2 regions of the Azospirillum sp. UENF 211521 genome follow, and region 1 is predicted to be linked to the other one. Evidence: riboswitches for the same ligand, from Rfam matches in the RefSeq annotation. Region 1 holds a riboswitch; the other holds the start of a gene.

Region 1 (7,096 bases):
AGCCCCCAGACCTTGGCGGAATGGGCGGTGATGTAGGCCGCCCCGCCGAAGAAGGCGGCGTGGCCGAAGCTCAGCAGACCGGCGAAGCCGATCAGCAGGTTGAAGGCGCAGGCGAACAGCGCGAAGCACAGCACCTTCATCACGAAGACGGGATACAGCACGTAGGGTGCGGCCAGCGCGATCAGCAGGCCGATGCCGAGGATGATGGCGTTTCGGGTGCTGTCCTGCCCCGGACGGCGCAGCGCAATGGTCGTCGTCGGGGTGTCGGCCGTCTTGATGTTGGCCGTCTTGCTTTGGGTGGCCATGGCTCAGCGCTCCCGTCCGAAGAGGCCCGCGGGCTTGATGAGAAGGACGATCGCCATCACGACGAACACCACGATGTTGGAGGCTTCCGGGTAGAAGACCTTGGTCAGGCCCTCCAGCAGCCCCAGCCCCAGGCCGGTGACGATGGCGCCCAGGATGGAGCCCATGCCGCCGATCACCACCACCGCGAAGACGACGATGATCAGGTTGGTGCCCATCAGCGGCGACACCTGATAAATGGGTGCCGCGAGCACCCCGGCCAGCCCGGCCAGCGCGACGCCGAAGCCGTAGGTGGCGGTGATCATCACCGGCACGTTGATGCCGAAGGCCTGGACCAGCACCGGGTTCTCGGTGGCGGCGCGCAGGTAGGCGCCGAGCCGCGTCCGCTCGATGGCGAACCATGTCCCGAAGCAGACGATCAGCGAGGCGACGACGACCCAGCCGCGGTAGTTGGGCAGGAACATGAAGCCGAGGTTCTGGCCGCCCTTGAGCGCGTCCGGGATCGGATAGGGCTGGCCCGACACGCCGTAGAAGTGGCGGAAGGCGCCTTCCATGATCAGGGCGAGGCCGAAGGTCAGCAGCAGGCCGTAGAGATGGTCGAGCTTGTAGAGGCGCGACAGCATGGTCTTTTCCAGCGCCACGCCGAGCAGCCCGACGATCAGCGGCGACAGGCCCAGCGCCCACCAGTAGCCGAGGCCGAGCTTCGTCAGCAGCAGCCACGCCACGAAGGCGCCGATCATGTAGAGCGCGCCGTGGGCGAAGTTGATGACGTTCAGCATGCCGAAGATGACCGCCAGCCCAAGGCTGAGCAGCGCGTAGAAGGACCCGTTGATGAGGCCGAGCAGAAGCTGGCCGAACAGGACCTGGGGCGGCACCCCCAGCAAGTCGAACATGACCGTCCCTCCCTGTGTATCGGACTTGTGTTTTTTTGATTGATGTCAGAAGGAGGCCCCCACCCTAACCCTCCCCCGCTGCGCAGGAGAGGGAACTTGAGCCCTCCCCCGCCCAGCGAGGGAGGGTTGGGTGGGGGCCTGCCCCGAAACTCAAACCCTTACTTCACCAGCGAACAACCGCTCTTGGCCGGGTCGAGGAACGCCTGCTCGGCCGGGATGGTCTTCACGATCTTGTAGTAGTCCCAGGGGCCCTTGGACTCGCCCGGGGTTTTCACCTGGGCCAGATACATGTCGTGGAACATGCGGCCGTTGGCGGCGATCTTGCCGTTCTTGGTGAACATGTCCTCGACCGTGGTCTCACGCATCTTGGCGGCCACCTTGTCCGGATCGTCGGAGCCGACGGCCTCGACCGCCTTCAGATAGTGGCGCACGGCGGAGTAGACGCCGGCCTGGACCATGGTCGGCTTGCGGCCGGCCTTGGCCTCGAACTTCTTGGTCCATTCGCGGGTCTGGTCGTCGGTGTCCCAGTAGAAGCCGGTGGTCAGCAGCAGGCCCTGGGCGGCCTGGAGGCCCAGCGCGTTCACGTCGCTGATGAACAGCAGCAGGCCGGCGAGGCTCTGGCCCGACTGGGTGATGCCGAACTCCGACGCCTGCTTGACAGCGTTGGTGGCGTCGCCGCCGGCGTTGGCGAGGCCGATCACGTCGGCCTTGGAGGCCTGGGCCTGAAGCAGGTAGGACGAGAAGTCGGCGGTGCCCAGCGGATGGCGGACGTTGCCCGCGACCTTGCCGTCGAGCTGCTTGACCATCTTCGTGGTCTCATCCTCCAGCGAGTGGCCGAAGGCGTAGTCCGCGGTGATGAAGAACCAGTTCTTTTTGCCCTGCTCGACCAGCGCGCGGGCGGTGCCGGCGGCCATGGCGTAGTTGTCGTAGGTCCACTGGAAGCCGTAGGGGCTGCACGACTTGCCGCTGAGGTCGGTCGAGCCCGGGCCGGACATCAGGAAGATGCGCTTCTTGTCCTTGGTGATGCCCTGGACGGCCAGCGCCGCGGCGGAGTTCGGCACGTCGGCGATGACGTCCACGTTGCCGGCGTCGATCCACTCGCGCGCCGTGTTGGCGGCGATGTCGGCCTTGTTCTGGTGATCGGCGACAACGATCTCGATCGGCGCGCCGGCGATCTTGCCGCCGAACTCCTCGGCCGCCAGACGAGCGGCGATGGCCGAGCCTTCGCCGGCGAGGTCGGCGTAGATGCCGGACCGGTCGTTCATCACGCCGATCTTGATCACGTTGTTGGAGACCTGGGCGTGCGCGGCCCCGGCGGTCAGCGCCAGCAGTGCGGTCCCGCACAGCAACGTCTTGAGCATTTCGAACTCCCTTCGATTGGCTTTGTTTTGCGTGTGTTCAGCAGAGGGGGTGATTGGTCAGACACCCAGATAGGTGTGCAGCTTGTCCATGTTCTGGGCGAGCTGGTCGTTGGGGATCATGTCCACGACATGGCCTTCCTCCATCACGTAATGGCGGTCGGCGATGGTCGCGGCGAAGCGGAAGTTCTGCTCCACCAGCACGATGGTGAAGCCGCGCTGCTTCAGCTTGCGCACCGCCACGCCGATCTGCTCGATGATGACGGGGGCCAGCCCCTCGGTCGGCTCGTCGAGCAGGATCAGGTCGGCGCCGGTGCGCAAGATGCGCGCGATGGCCAGCATCTGCTGCTCGCCGCCGGACAGACGCGTGCCCTGGGTGGTGCCGCGGCCCTGGAGGTTCGGGAACAGCTCGTAAATCTGCGGCACCGTCATGCCGCCCGACTTCACCACCGGCGGCAGCATCAGGTTCTCGTCCACGCTGAGCGAGGCGAAGATGCCGCGCTCCTCCGGCACGTAGCCGATGCCGAGGCGGGGGATCTTGTGCTGCGCCATGCCGATCAGTTCCTTGCCCTGGAAGCGGATCGAGCCGTTGCGCTTGCCGACGATGCCCATGATCGAGCGCATGGTCGTCGTCTTGCCGGCGCCGTTGCGGCCCAGCAGGGTCACCACCTCGCCCTGGCGCACGTCGATGTTGACGCCGTGCAGCACGTGGCTCTCGCCGTAGAAGGCCTGGAGGTCGCGGATTTCCAGCATCGCGGTCTTCACGGTCGCACCGTCAGGCATGGCCCACCTCACCCGTGCCCATGTAGGCTTCCATGACCTGCGGGTTGCGCGATACGACGTCGTATGCGCCCTCGGCCAGGATCTCGCCGCGGCGGAGCACGGTGATGGTGTCCGACAGGTGGGCGACGACCGACAGGTTGTGCTCCACCATCAGGATGGTGCGGTCGGCGGAGACGCGCTTGATCAGCGCGGCGGTGCCCTCGATGTCCTCGTGGCCCATGCCGGCCAGCGGCTCGTCGAGCAGCATCACCTCCGGGTCGAGCGCCAGCGTGGTGGCGATCTCCAGCGCGCGCTTGCGGCCGTAGGGCAGCTCGGCGGCGGTGTGGCCGGCCCAGGGGGTCAGGTTCACCGCCTCGATCAGCTCCTCGGCGCGGTCGTGCAGGTCGTGCAGGCTGGCCTCCGGCTTCCAGAAATGGAAGCTGGTGCCGCGCGGGCGCTGCAGCGCGACGCGGACATTCTCCAGCACGCTGAGATGCGGGAAGACCGCGGAGATCTGGAAGGAGCGGACCATGCCGAGCAGCGCCACGTCGGCGGGCTTCATGGCGGTGATGTCGCGTCCCTTGTAGAGGATCTGGCCGCGCGTCGGCGTCAGGAACTTGGTCAGCAGGTTGAAGACCGTGCTCTTGCCGGCGCCGTTCGGGCCGATCAGCGCGTGGATGGTGCCGCGGCGAACCCGGAGGTTCACCTCCTTCACCGCGATGAAGCCCTTGAACTCCTTCGAGAGTCCGCGCGCTTCCAGAATGATGTCGTCGGCCATGGGTGCCGCTTTTCCCTCCCTGTTCGTCCGCGTCGTCTGCCGGTCCGCGTTTTTGGTTAGGCTGATATAAGCACAGAACATGCCAACCGCGCAGCATTCGAACAAGTCTTTGAAATTACTTATTTCCCCCTCTGAGACCGTGGGTGTCGCACACCGTCCGGAGTGTCAGCTTTCCAGACAGACTGTACCGATCTTCCGACACACCAACGGCGGGACCGGCGGAGCGTTCCGGGGACGGCGACACGGTTTCCAGGCGCCAAATGGCCGCTTGCAAATCGAGGGTCCGCCTGCAATTCTGCGCCTCCGACGGTGCCCCGTCCGCCGTGAAGGCGCGGGGATAATAGGGAATGCGGTGCGGACCCCGATGGAGTCCAAGGCCGCGGCTGCCCCCGCAACTGTATGCGGCGAGTCCGCCTCCGGAAATGCCACGGGCCGTCAGGCCGGGAAGGCGGGAGGCGCGGCGACGACCCGCGAGCCAGGAAACCTGCCGCCGGACCGACATTCATCCAATCCGCCGGGTGTGGCGGAGACAGGGAAACCAGATCATGACGAATCGCGCCGCCCTCCGTCCGTCCGCCGGGAAGACCCCGGCCACCGTCATCACCGGCTTTCTCGGAGCCGGCAAGACGACGCTGATCCGCAGCCTGCTGGAGCAGGCCGGCGGGCGCCGTCTGGCGCTGATCATCAACGAGTTCGGCGACGTCGGCATCGACGGCGAGATCCTGCGCGCCTGCGGCGACCCGACCTGCACCGAGGACGACGTGATCGAGCTGGCGAACGGCTGCCTGTGCTGCACCGTCGCCGACGATTTCGTCCCGGCCATCGAGAAGCTGCTGTCCCGCCCGCAGCCGCCGGAGCACATCATCATCGAGACGAGCGGCCTCGCCCTGCCGAAGCCGCTCGTCCAGGCCTTCCACTGGCCGGCGATCAAGACACGGGTGACGGTGGACGGGGTGGTCGCGGTGGTCGACGCCGCCGCCGCCGCGGAGGGCCGCTTCGCCCCCGATCCGGCGGCGCTGGCCGCCCAGGCCGCCGAGGCCGGGCAGCTCGACCATGAGACCCCGGTGGAGGAGGTGTTCGAGGACCAGCTCCTCTGCGCCGACCTGATCGTGGTGAACAAGACCGATCTGGTGGACGCCGCCGATCTGGCGAAGGTCGAGGATCTGATCCGCGCCGCCATGGCGGAGGGCGGGACCGGGCGCGAAGCCAAGATCCTGCGCGCCAGCAACGGCAAGGTTGATCCGGTGGTGCTTCTCGGCGTGGGCGCCGGGGCCGAGGACGACCTCGCCAACCGCCCCAGCCACCATGACGAGGAGGAGGGCCACGACCACGACGACTTCACCAGCTTCGTCGTGGAGCTCGGCCCGCAGCCCGACCCGGCGGCGCTGGCGAAGACTCTGGAGCGGGTCGCCGCCGCCCATGGCGTGCTGCGCCTGAAGGGCTTCATCGACGTGCCGGGCAAGCCGATGCGCCTGTTGGTGCAAGGCGTGGGAACGCGCATCCAGACCCATTTCGACCGCTTCTGGAAGCCCGACGAGCCGCGCCGCAGCCGCTTGGTGGTGATCGGCGAAACGGGCCTGGACCGCGACGCCGTGACCACGGCGCTGGGGTGATTTTTAGCCTTCACAACCCTCTCCCCTTTGGGGAGAGGGTGGCCCGCAGGGCCGGTGAGGGGGTTGCGCTTACGCCGGGCGTTCCGCCACGCACGACCCCCTCACCCTAACCCTCTCCCCAGAGGGGAGAGGGGATTTTCGTAAAGCACCGTCACCATGCACCTACTCGCCGCCCGCCAGGAAGACCTCGACGCCGGCCCCCAGGCCGTGGATCTGGGCCAGAGCCCGGCGGACCTCGTCGTCCTGTCCTTCTCCGACAGCGACCTGACGGCGCTCGCCGCCTGCTGGAGGCGCCACCGTGACGAGTTGCCGACCCTGCGGCTGGCGAATCTGGCGCGGCTGGGGCACCCGCTGTCGGTGGACCTCTACGTCGAGTCCGTGATCCGCAAGGCGAAGCTGGTCATTCTGCGGCTGCTCGGCGGGGCGGGCTATTGGCGCTACGGGCTGGACCATGTCGCCGCCGCCTGCCGGGAGTCCGGGGTGGCGCTGGCCGTGCTGCCCGGCTGCGCCCAGCCGAACCCCGCCCTGGAAGGCTACGGCACCATCCCGGCCGAGGCCGCGCAACGGCTGTGGCGCGGGTTCACCGAGGGCGGGCCGGACAACATGGCCAGCCTGCTGGCCTACGCCGCCACCCTGGCCGGGCAGGAGCGCCCCTGGCGCGAGCCGGCGCCCGTGCCGCGCTTCGGCGTCTATGAGAGCTGGTCCGGTCCGATTGCCGGACCCTGCGCGCCGGTCGTCTTCTACCGCTCGCACCTGCTGGCCGGCGATCTGGAGCCGGTGCACGCCCTGTGCGACGCGCTGGCCGCGCGCGGCCTCGCCCCGCTGCCGCTGTTCGTGGCGAGCCTGAAGGAGCCGGACTGCGCCGCCTGGATGCGCGCCACCCTGACCGCCCGCGATGCCGCCGTCGTGATGAACCTGACCGGCTTCTCGGCGGCGCGCGAGGACGGGTCGCCGCTGGAGGCCAACGGCACGCCGGTGTTGCAAGCCGTGCTGTCCACCACGCCCGAGGAGGGCTGGCGCGGCTCCGCCCGCGGCATGGGGCCGTCCGACCTCGCCATGAACGTCGTGCTGCCGGAGATGGACGGGCGCATCCTGACCCGCTCCATCGCCTTCAAGGCCGAAGGGGCGCCGGACCCCGACCTGGAATTCGCCCCGACGCTGATCCGCCCGGTGCCCGACCGGGTGGCCTTCGCCGCCGATCTGGCCGCCGCCTGGGTGCGGCTGGGCGTCACGCCGCGGGTCGAGCGCAAGCTGGCGCTGGTTCTGTCCGACTATCCGGGACCGGGCGGCGGCATCGGCCATTCGGTCGGCCTCGACACCCCGGCGAGCGTCGTCGGCATCCTGGAGCGGCTGCGCGCCGAGGGCTACGCGCTGGACGGGCTTCCCGAC
Region 2 (7,096 bases), 1.5 Mb from region 1:
CGAAATGGGTGAAGATCAGCGCGATCACGAAGATGTTGTCGACGCTCAGGCTGTATTCGATCAGGTAGCCGGTCAGGAACTCCAGCCCCTTCTGCGACCCTTGGAAATGAAAGACGCCAGCCGCGAAAATCATCGCCAGCGTGGAATAGGCCGCGCAGCGCATCAACGCCTCGCGGCCGGAGATCACATGGGATTTCTTGGAAAATACACCAAGATCAAAGGCCAAAAGCACGCCAACGAAGACGGCGAAGCCGGCCCACATTAAGACAATCTGGTCCATGGAACTGTCCCTTGCTTCATGCACTCCGCTCCCGCAAGCGGAGACGTCGATCGTCACATGAGCAGTCCGACATCACCGGTGCGCCACGGCGGGACGCATCGGCCAGAGGGGCCCGGACTGGAATCGCGGCCGCAAGGTCTGCGGCCGACGGAAAAGCGCGCGCAACGGCTCGGCCGAGGCGCGTCAGGACACCCGCCTCCATCGTTTGCCGTGGAGGCGTGGCGGTTGGTCAGGATGTTGGTTCGCTGCGGTCCATGCCGATGTCTCCCAAAGGCCCGTCGGGGACCGTCGTCCGGCGGTGGACCTTGTGGTGGAGCGGGACCCAGGGGGAAGAACAGGGCCAGCTTCCGCAAGGCCGCGCCAAGGCGACGGCTCAATGGGAAGTCCGACATCACAGCGCCGGGCGACGCTGCCAGAGGGGCCCGGACCTCACCCGTCATGTAGTCAGGCCCCTTCCCGGCGACAAGAGGGGGGAACGGCGTTTGCGGACCGCGATCGGTGCGATGGCCACAAGCAACGACACCATCCACTTGATCGCCCATGGGTTGTCGGTTTTCCCACCGGAAGCCGGCTTTGCGAATTCCACATCGCCCATGGATGATTCCGCACCGGTGGGTTGTTTGTAGCGATTGACGGTAATTCACGGCAGGACACCCACAACGATGCGGCGCTCCATTTTGCTCGGCTGCCTGCTGGCGGCCGGATTGGCCGGTTGCGGCCCGCGTTTCGAGACGGTCGCAAGCTATTTTCCACCGGTCAGCGAGGCGGGAAAGCTCTGTGTCGCCCAGTGCAAGCAGGCACAGACGATCTGCCAATCCGCAAAGGAGTTGGCCGTTCAGACCTGCCGGGCCGAGGCGACGACCCGCGCCCAGGGCGAGTATCAGTCCTATCTCCGGTCTCTGCCCAAGGATGCGGACAAGAAGAAGATCAGGACGTTCAGCGACTTCGACCGGAGCCCCAGCTGCTACAGCGAGCTCACCTGCTCCGCCGACTACGACGATTGTTACAAATCCTGCGGCGGCCGGATCGAGGCGCAAACCTATTGCGTCGTCAATTGCAAGGAAATGGTGCCGCCCATGCCGGATGGGTCCGCCGTCGGGCCGAGAACCAGGCTCTGACAGCGGTCGGGCGGAATGCGGCTTGACCGGAGCCGTTCCGCCCGCGTAGCTTCGCACCCGACGGTTGCCCGAAAGGGCTGAAAATGGGAACACGGTGCGGACCCCGCGGCGAAACGCCGTGCAAGGGTCCAACGCCGAGGCTGCCCCCGCAACTGTAAGCGGCGAGTCGTCCATCGGAATGCCACTGGGATCGCGATCCTGGGAAGGCGATGGGCCGACGATAACCCGCGAGCCAGGAGACCTGCCGTCAGTCGTGGTCACACGCGAACACGTTCGGGCGGGGTGCACCGAAGGTCGTCGAACCGGAACTCCGTTCGCGGAGCGTCCGGTGGGACTTCGTTCGCGGTGACGTGCCACCGGCGTCCCGCCCGAGGTCTCAATGAGTGTCCGCGTTCCCCGCCTTCACCGGACGGCGTCCTTCGCCGCCCTTCTGGGAAGCCTTGCCCTTCCCGTGTCGGCCTACCCCACGTCGGCCTTCGCCGATTCCATCACCATCACGACGCTTCCGCCGGTCTCGGTGACCGCCAACCGCGTCCCCACCGCCGCCGAGGAAACCGGCAGCGCCCTGACCGTCATCACCCGCGAGGAGTTGGAGCAGCGCCAGACCCAGGTGCTGTCCGACGCGCTGCGCGCGGTGCCCGGCGTCGCGGTCAACCGCACCGGCCCGATGGGCACCCTGACCCAGCTCCGCATCCGCGGGTCGGAGGGCAACCAGACGCTCGTCCTGATCGACGGGATCGAGGTGAACGACCCGGCGTCCGGCTCCGAATACGATTTCGCCAATCTGCTGGCCGGCGACGTGGAGCGCGTCGAGGTGCTGCGCGGCCCGCAGAGCGCGCTTTACGGCTCCGACGCGGTCGGCGGCGTCGTCAACATCGTGACCCGCCGCGGCTCCGGCGCCCCCCGGTTCCGCGCCGCCGTCGAAGGCGGGTCCTTCGGCACCGCCGCCGGGCGGGCCTCCTTCGGCACGGGGAACGACCGCTACGACCTGTTCCTCAGCGGCCAGGGCGTCACCAGCGACGGCGTGTCGGTTGCCGACAAGCGGCTCGGCAACCCGGAGAAGGACGGCTACCGCAACGGCACGCTGACCGGAAACGCCGCCGTCCGCCCGACCGAGCGCAGCGAGATCGCGATCACCGGGCGCTACACCCGCTTCCGCACCGACACCGACGGCTTCGTCGGCGGGCGCGGCGCCGTCGATGACGGGACCAGCACCGCCGGAGAGCAGTATTTCGGGCGCCTCCAGGGCAAGATCGCCCTTCTCGACGGCAAGTGGGAGCACATCGTCGGCCTGACCCATGGCCGCCAGCAACGCGACTACCGCGACGCCGCCAAGACGGTGACCAGCCGCTACGACGGGCGCAAGACCAAGGCCGACTACCAGACCAACCTGGCTCTGAGCAGCGGCCCCGCCGACCATGTGCTGACCGCCGCCGTGGAGCGTGAGGAGGACAAGGCGATCAGCCGCAGCGCCTTCTCCAGCTTCGACCGCTCCATCGGCTCCACCGGGCTGGTGGGTCAGTACAAGCTGGGCCTGTTCGACCGGCTGACCCTGACCGGCAGCGTCCGCCACGACGAGAACGACCTGTTCCGCGACGCCACCACATGGCGCACCACGACGGCCTATCTGATCGAAGAGAGCGGGACGAAGCTGCGCGCCTCCTACGGCACCGGCGTCAAGAATCCCACCCTGTTCGAGCTGTACGGCTACACCGCCACCTACGCCGGCAACCCGAACCTGAAGCCGGAACGGGCGCGCGGCTGGGACGCCGGCTTCGATCAGGCGCTGTGGGGCACGCGGGCGTCGGTGGACGGCACATGGTTCGACCAGCGCATCCGCGACCTCATCACCGGCACCGGGCGGACCTCCGTCAACATGCCGGGCGAGTCCCACATCCGCGGCTTCGAGCTTGGCCTGTCGGTGGAGCCCATCGACCGGCTGACCGTCCGCGGCTCCTACACCTGGACCGACGGCGAGGATTCCACGGGGGCGGAGCTGGTGCGCCGGCCCAAGCAGCTCGCCAGCCTGACCGTCAATCACCGCTTCCTGGAGGACCGGGCGAACGCCAACCTCGGCGTGGTCTACAATGGGCGGTCCAGCGACTGGGCCTACGATCCCTTCTACAACCGGCAGGTCGTGAACCTCGCCCCCTACACGCTGGTCAACATGGCCGGCTCCTATGCGCTGTCCGAGGGGGTCGAACTCTTCGGGCGCGTGGAGAACCTGTTCGACCGCCGGTATCAGGAGGTCTGGACCTACGGCGCATCCGGCAGGGCCGGGTATCTCGGGCTGCGGCTGTCGCTGTGAGGCCCACCCGTCTCGGGCTGGCCGCCGCTCTCCTGCTGATCGCGGGAGGGCCGGCGGCGGCCTGGGAGGCGCCGCGCGCAAAACCACAGCGCATCGTCTCCCTGAATCTCTGCGCCGACGAGCTGCTGTTGCGGCTGGTCGGGCCGGAGCGCCTCGCCGCGGTGACGTGGCTGGCGCGCGATCCCCGCGCCTCCACCGTCGCGGCGCTGGCAGCGCGGGTGCCGGTCAACCACGGGACGGCGGAGGAGATCCTGCCGCTCAACCCCGACCTGATCGTCGCCGGGCGCTACACCACGCGGGTCGCGGTCGGGCTGCTGACGCGGCTGAAGGCACCTCTGCTGGAGCTGGACGTCCCGCAGAGCGTGGCGGGGGTGGCGGAGCAGATCCGCGGCCTCGCCCGCGCCGTCGGCGAGCCGGACCGCGGGGAGGCCCTGGTCGCCGACCTGCTCTCCCGCCTCGACGCCCTGCCCGCCGCGGCGCCGGGACCGCGCCCGACCGCGGTGGTGCTGCGCCCCAACGGCTTCGTCGCCGGGTCCGGGTCGCTGGTCGATGAACTCCTGACCCGCGCTGGACTGGAGAACATGGCCGACCGCCTGCCGCTGGGCAGCCAGGGCGCCCTGCCGCTGGAGGCCATCATCCTGGGTGGCGCGGACGTGTTGATTGTCGACGCCGCACCCGACGCGCCGCCGTCGCTGGCCGGCGCCCTGCTGCTGCATCCGGCCCTGAGAGCCATGAAGCGTCAGGTCCGCACCCTGTCGCTGCCCTCCCGCCTGTGGACCTGCCCCGGCCCGCAGATCGCCGAGGCCGCGGAACGGCTGGCTGCCGCGCGGGAGGCCCGGCCATGACGGCTGCCGCAACGTGGGAGTCCCGCATCCCCTACCCCGCCCTGGTCGCCGGGCTGACGGGTCTGGCGCTGGCGCTTTGCGCGGTGTCGGCGGCGGTCGGCTATGTGCCGTTCGACCTGGGCGCCGCCCTGTCCGACTGGCTCGCCGGGCGCCCCACCCTGGGTGCGCTGGTGCTGGCCGAGCTGCGCCTGCCGCGCGCCCTGCTCGGCCTGCTGGTCGGCTTCAGCCTGGGGCTGACCGGGGCGGCGATGCAGGGCTGGCTGCGCAACCCGCTGGCCGAACCGGGGCTGGTCGGCGTGTCGAGCGCCGCGGCGCTGGGCGCGGTGATCGTCTTCTACAGCGGCCTGTCCGCCGCGCTGTCGCTGGCCCTGCCGCTCGGCGGCATGGCCGGAGCGGTCACCGCCGCGGTGCTGCTGAACCTGATGGCGGCGCGGGGGGCCGGAACGACGGCGCTGGTCATCGGCGGCATCGCCATCAACAGCCTCGCCGGGTCGCTGACCGCGCTGGCCCTCAACCTCGCCCCCAACCCCTATGCGGCGCTGGAGATCGTGTTCTGGCTGATGGGGTCGCTGGCCGACCGCGGCACCGACCAGCTCTGGCTCGTCCTGCCACCGATGCTGGTGGGCTGGGCGCTCTGCCTGTCCGGCGCCCGCGCCCTCGACGCGCTGACCCTGGGGGAAGACGCGGCGCGCAGCCTGGGCTTCGACCTCACCGGGCTGCGCGTCCGGCTGATCGCCGGGGCGGCGCTGGCGGTGGGCAGCGCGGTGTCGGTCATCGGCGCCGTGGGCTTCGTCGGGCTGGTGGCGCCGCACCTGATGCGCCCGCTGGCCGGGGCGCGGCCGGGACGGCTGCTGCTGCTGGCCGGTCTGGCCGGGGCGTGCCTGACGCTCGCCGCCGACATCGCGGTCCGGCTGTTGCCGACGCGGCCCGAACTGAAGCTGGGCGTGGTCACCGCCCTGATCGGGGCGCCCTTCCTGATCGTCCTGATCGCCCGGCTGCGGCGGGAGGAGGCGTGATGCGCATCGAAACCCACGGCCTGTCCGCCGCCACTCCCGCAGGCGCCGGCGGGCGCACCATCCTGACCGACGTCAACCTCACCATCGAGCCCGGCGCCTTCACCGGGCTGATCGGCCCGAACGGCGCCGGCAAGACCACCCTGCTGCGCCTCCTTGCCGGTCTCGCCGAGCCGGCGGCTGGCCGCGTCACCTTCGACGGACGGACCGCCGCCCAAGCCGGACGCCGGGCGCTCGCCCGCGCCATCGCCTATCTGCCGCAGAGCGGCCCGGTGCATTGGCCGCTGCGCGCCGAGGCGCTGGTGATGCTGGGCCGCCTGCCCCACCGCGGCGCGCTGGGCGGGATCACCGCGGCGGACCGTGCGGCGGTGGAGCGGGCGCTCGCCACCGCCGACGCCGCCCACCTGCGCGGGCGGATCGTCGGCACCCTGTCGGGGGGCGAGCGGATGCGCGTCCTGCTCGCCCGCGCCCTGGCGACCGAGGCGCCCGTCCTGCTGGCTGACGAGCCGGTCGCCGCCCTCGACCCCGGCCACCAGCTCGCCTGCATGGCGCTGCTGCGCGACGCCGCCCGCCGGGGCAGCGGCGTGGTGGCGGTTCTGCACGACCTGACCCTGGCCGCCCGCTTCTGTGACCGGCTGATCCTGCTGTCGGGCGGCGGCGTGCTGGCCGACGGGCCGCCCGGCCGGGTGCTGACCGACGACCATCTGCGCGCCGCCTACGGCATCGCCGTCCAGCGCGGCGAGGCCGGCGGCGAACCCTTCCTGCTTCCCTGGCACGCCCTGCCATCCCCGATGCCCAAACCGGAGACCCCTTGATGAGCGACCTGGCCTCCCTGCTGCGCGACGCGCTGAACGACCCGGCCACCGGCTGGAGCCTCGGCGCGTTCGGTGCCATCGCGGAGTTCATCCGCGACCCCGACGAACCCGTCACCCTGCACGCGGATGGCCCGGACCTGGAGGCGCGGACCGCCCGCGGCGGGCTGCGGCTGCGCCGCACGCCGGCCATCCGCCCAGTGCCCTACCGGACGCGCAGCGGCGGGCTCGCCGTGGCCCTCTGCCTGCCCCGCCATGTCGGCGCGATGAACCGGCGCCGCGTGGTGACCGAGCTGGGCCCCGACCACGCGGCCATCGCCGGGGCGGACCGCGGCGCCCTGTTGTTCGACCTCGGGCTCGACGTCTTCCAGACCGACGTCTGCGTGCGCAGCGCCGACCCCGCCACCATCGCCCGCCTGCGCGCGGTCGTCGGGACGGAGTTGTTGGCGCCGGGCAACCCCCTGCCGCCCGACCTGCCGGCGCTCAGCCCCGACCGCGTCTTCATCGGCCCCTTCGGCCGGATCGAGGTCAGCCAGCCGATCCCGCCGCCCGACGGCCGCAGCCCGGAGGGCCCGCACACCCACGTCCTGCCGAAGCTGCTGGCCCGCGGCCGGACCCACGCGGCGACCGTCCCGATTCCGGACGGCTGGGTGCCCAGCCTGTACCTGTCGCCGCCCGCGGAGTCCTTCGCCGCGTGGGAGCGGCTGGGGCACTGAGGAC

The links. A riboswitch is a leader RNA that binds a small molecule or an ion and turns the genes downstream of it on or off. The one in region 1 is predicted to bind cobalamin.
Region 2: it holds a riboswitch for cobalamin, as region 1 does, so the genes downstream of both, ACWPN5_RS24445 (TonB-dependent receptor plug domain-containing protein) here and cobW (cobalamin biosynthesis protein CobW) in region 1, are expected to answer to the same signal.

What each region holds. Positions count from the first base shown of each region.
Region 1 covers NZ_JBSNCF010000002.1:195,050-202,145, reverse strand. Annotated here, with positions in the region: gene ACWPN5_RS17685 (branched-chain amino acid ABC transporter permease) at 1-305, opposite strand, end outside; gene ACWPN5_RS17680 (branched-chain amino acid ABC transporter permease) at 309-1,196, opposite strand; gene ACWPN5_RS17675 (ABC transporter substrate-binding protein) at 1,355-2,557, opposite strand; gene ACWPN5_RS17670 (ABC transporter ATP-binding protein) at 2,615-3,337, opposite strand; gene ACWPN5_RS17665 (ABC transporter ATP-binding protein) at 3,330-4,094, opposite strand; cobalamin riboswitch at 4,385-4,600, shown strand; gene cobW (cobalamin biosynthesis protein CobW) at 4,640-5,707, shown strand; gene cobN (cobaltochelatase subunit CobN) at 5,864-7,096, shown strand, end outside.
Region 2 covers NZ_JBSNCF010000002.1:1,692,398-1,699,493, reverse strand. Annotated here, with positions in the region: gene ACWPN5_RS24455 (TerC family protein) at 1-262, opposite strand, end outside; gene ACWPN5_RS24450 (hypothetical protein) at 943-1,398, shown strand; cobalamin riboswitch at 1,443-1,661, shown strand; gene ACWPN5_RS24445 (TonB-dependent receptor plug domain-containing protein) at 1,778-3,706, shown strand; gene ACWPN5_RS24440 (ABC transporter substrate-binding protein) at 3,703-4,551, shown strand; gene ACWPN5_RS24435 (FecCD family ABC transporter permease) at 4,548-5,567, shown strand; gene ACWPN5_RS24430 (ABC transporter ATP-binding protein) at 5,567-6,379, shown strand; gene ACWPN5_RS24425 (DUF6925 family protein) at 6,379-7,092, shown strand.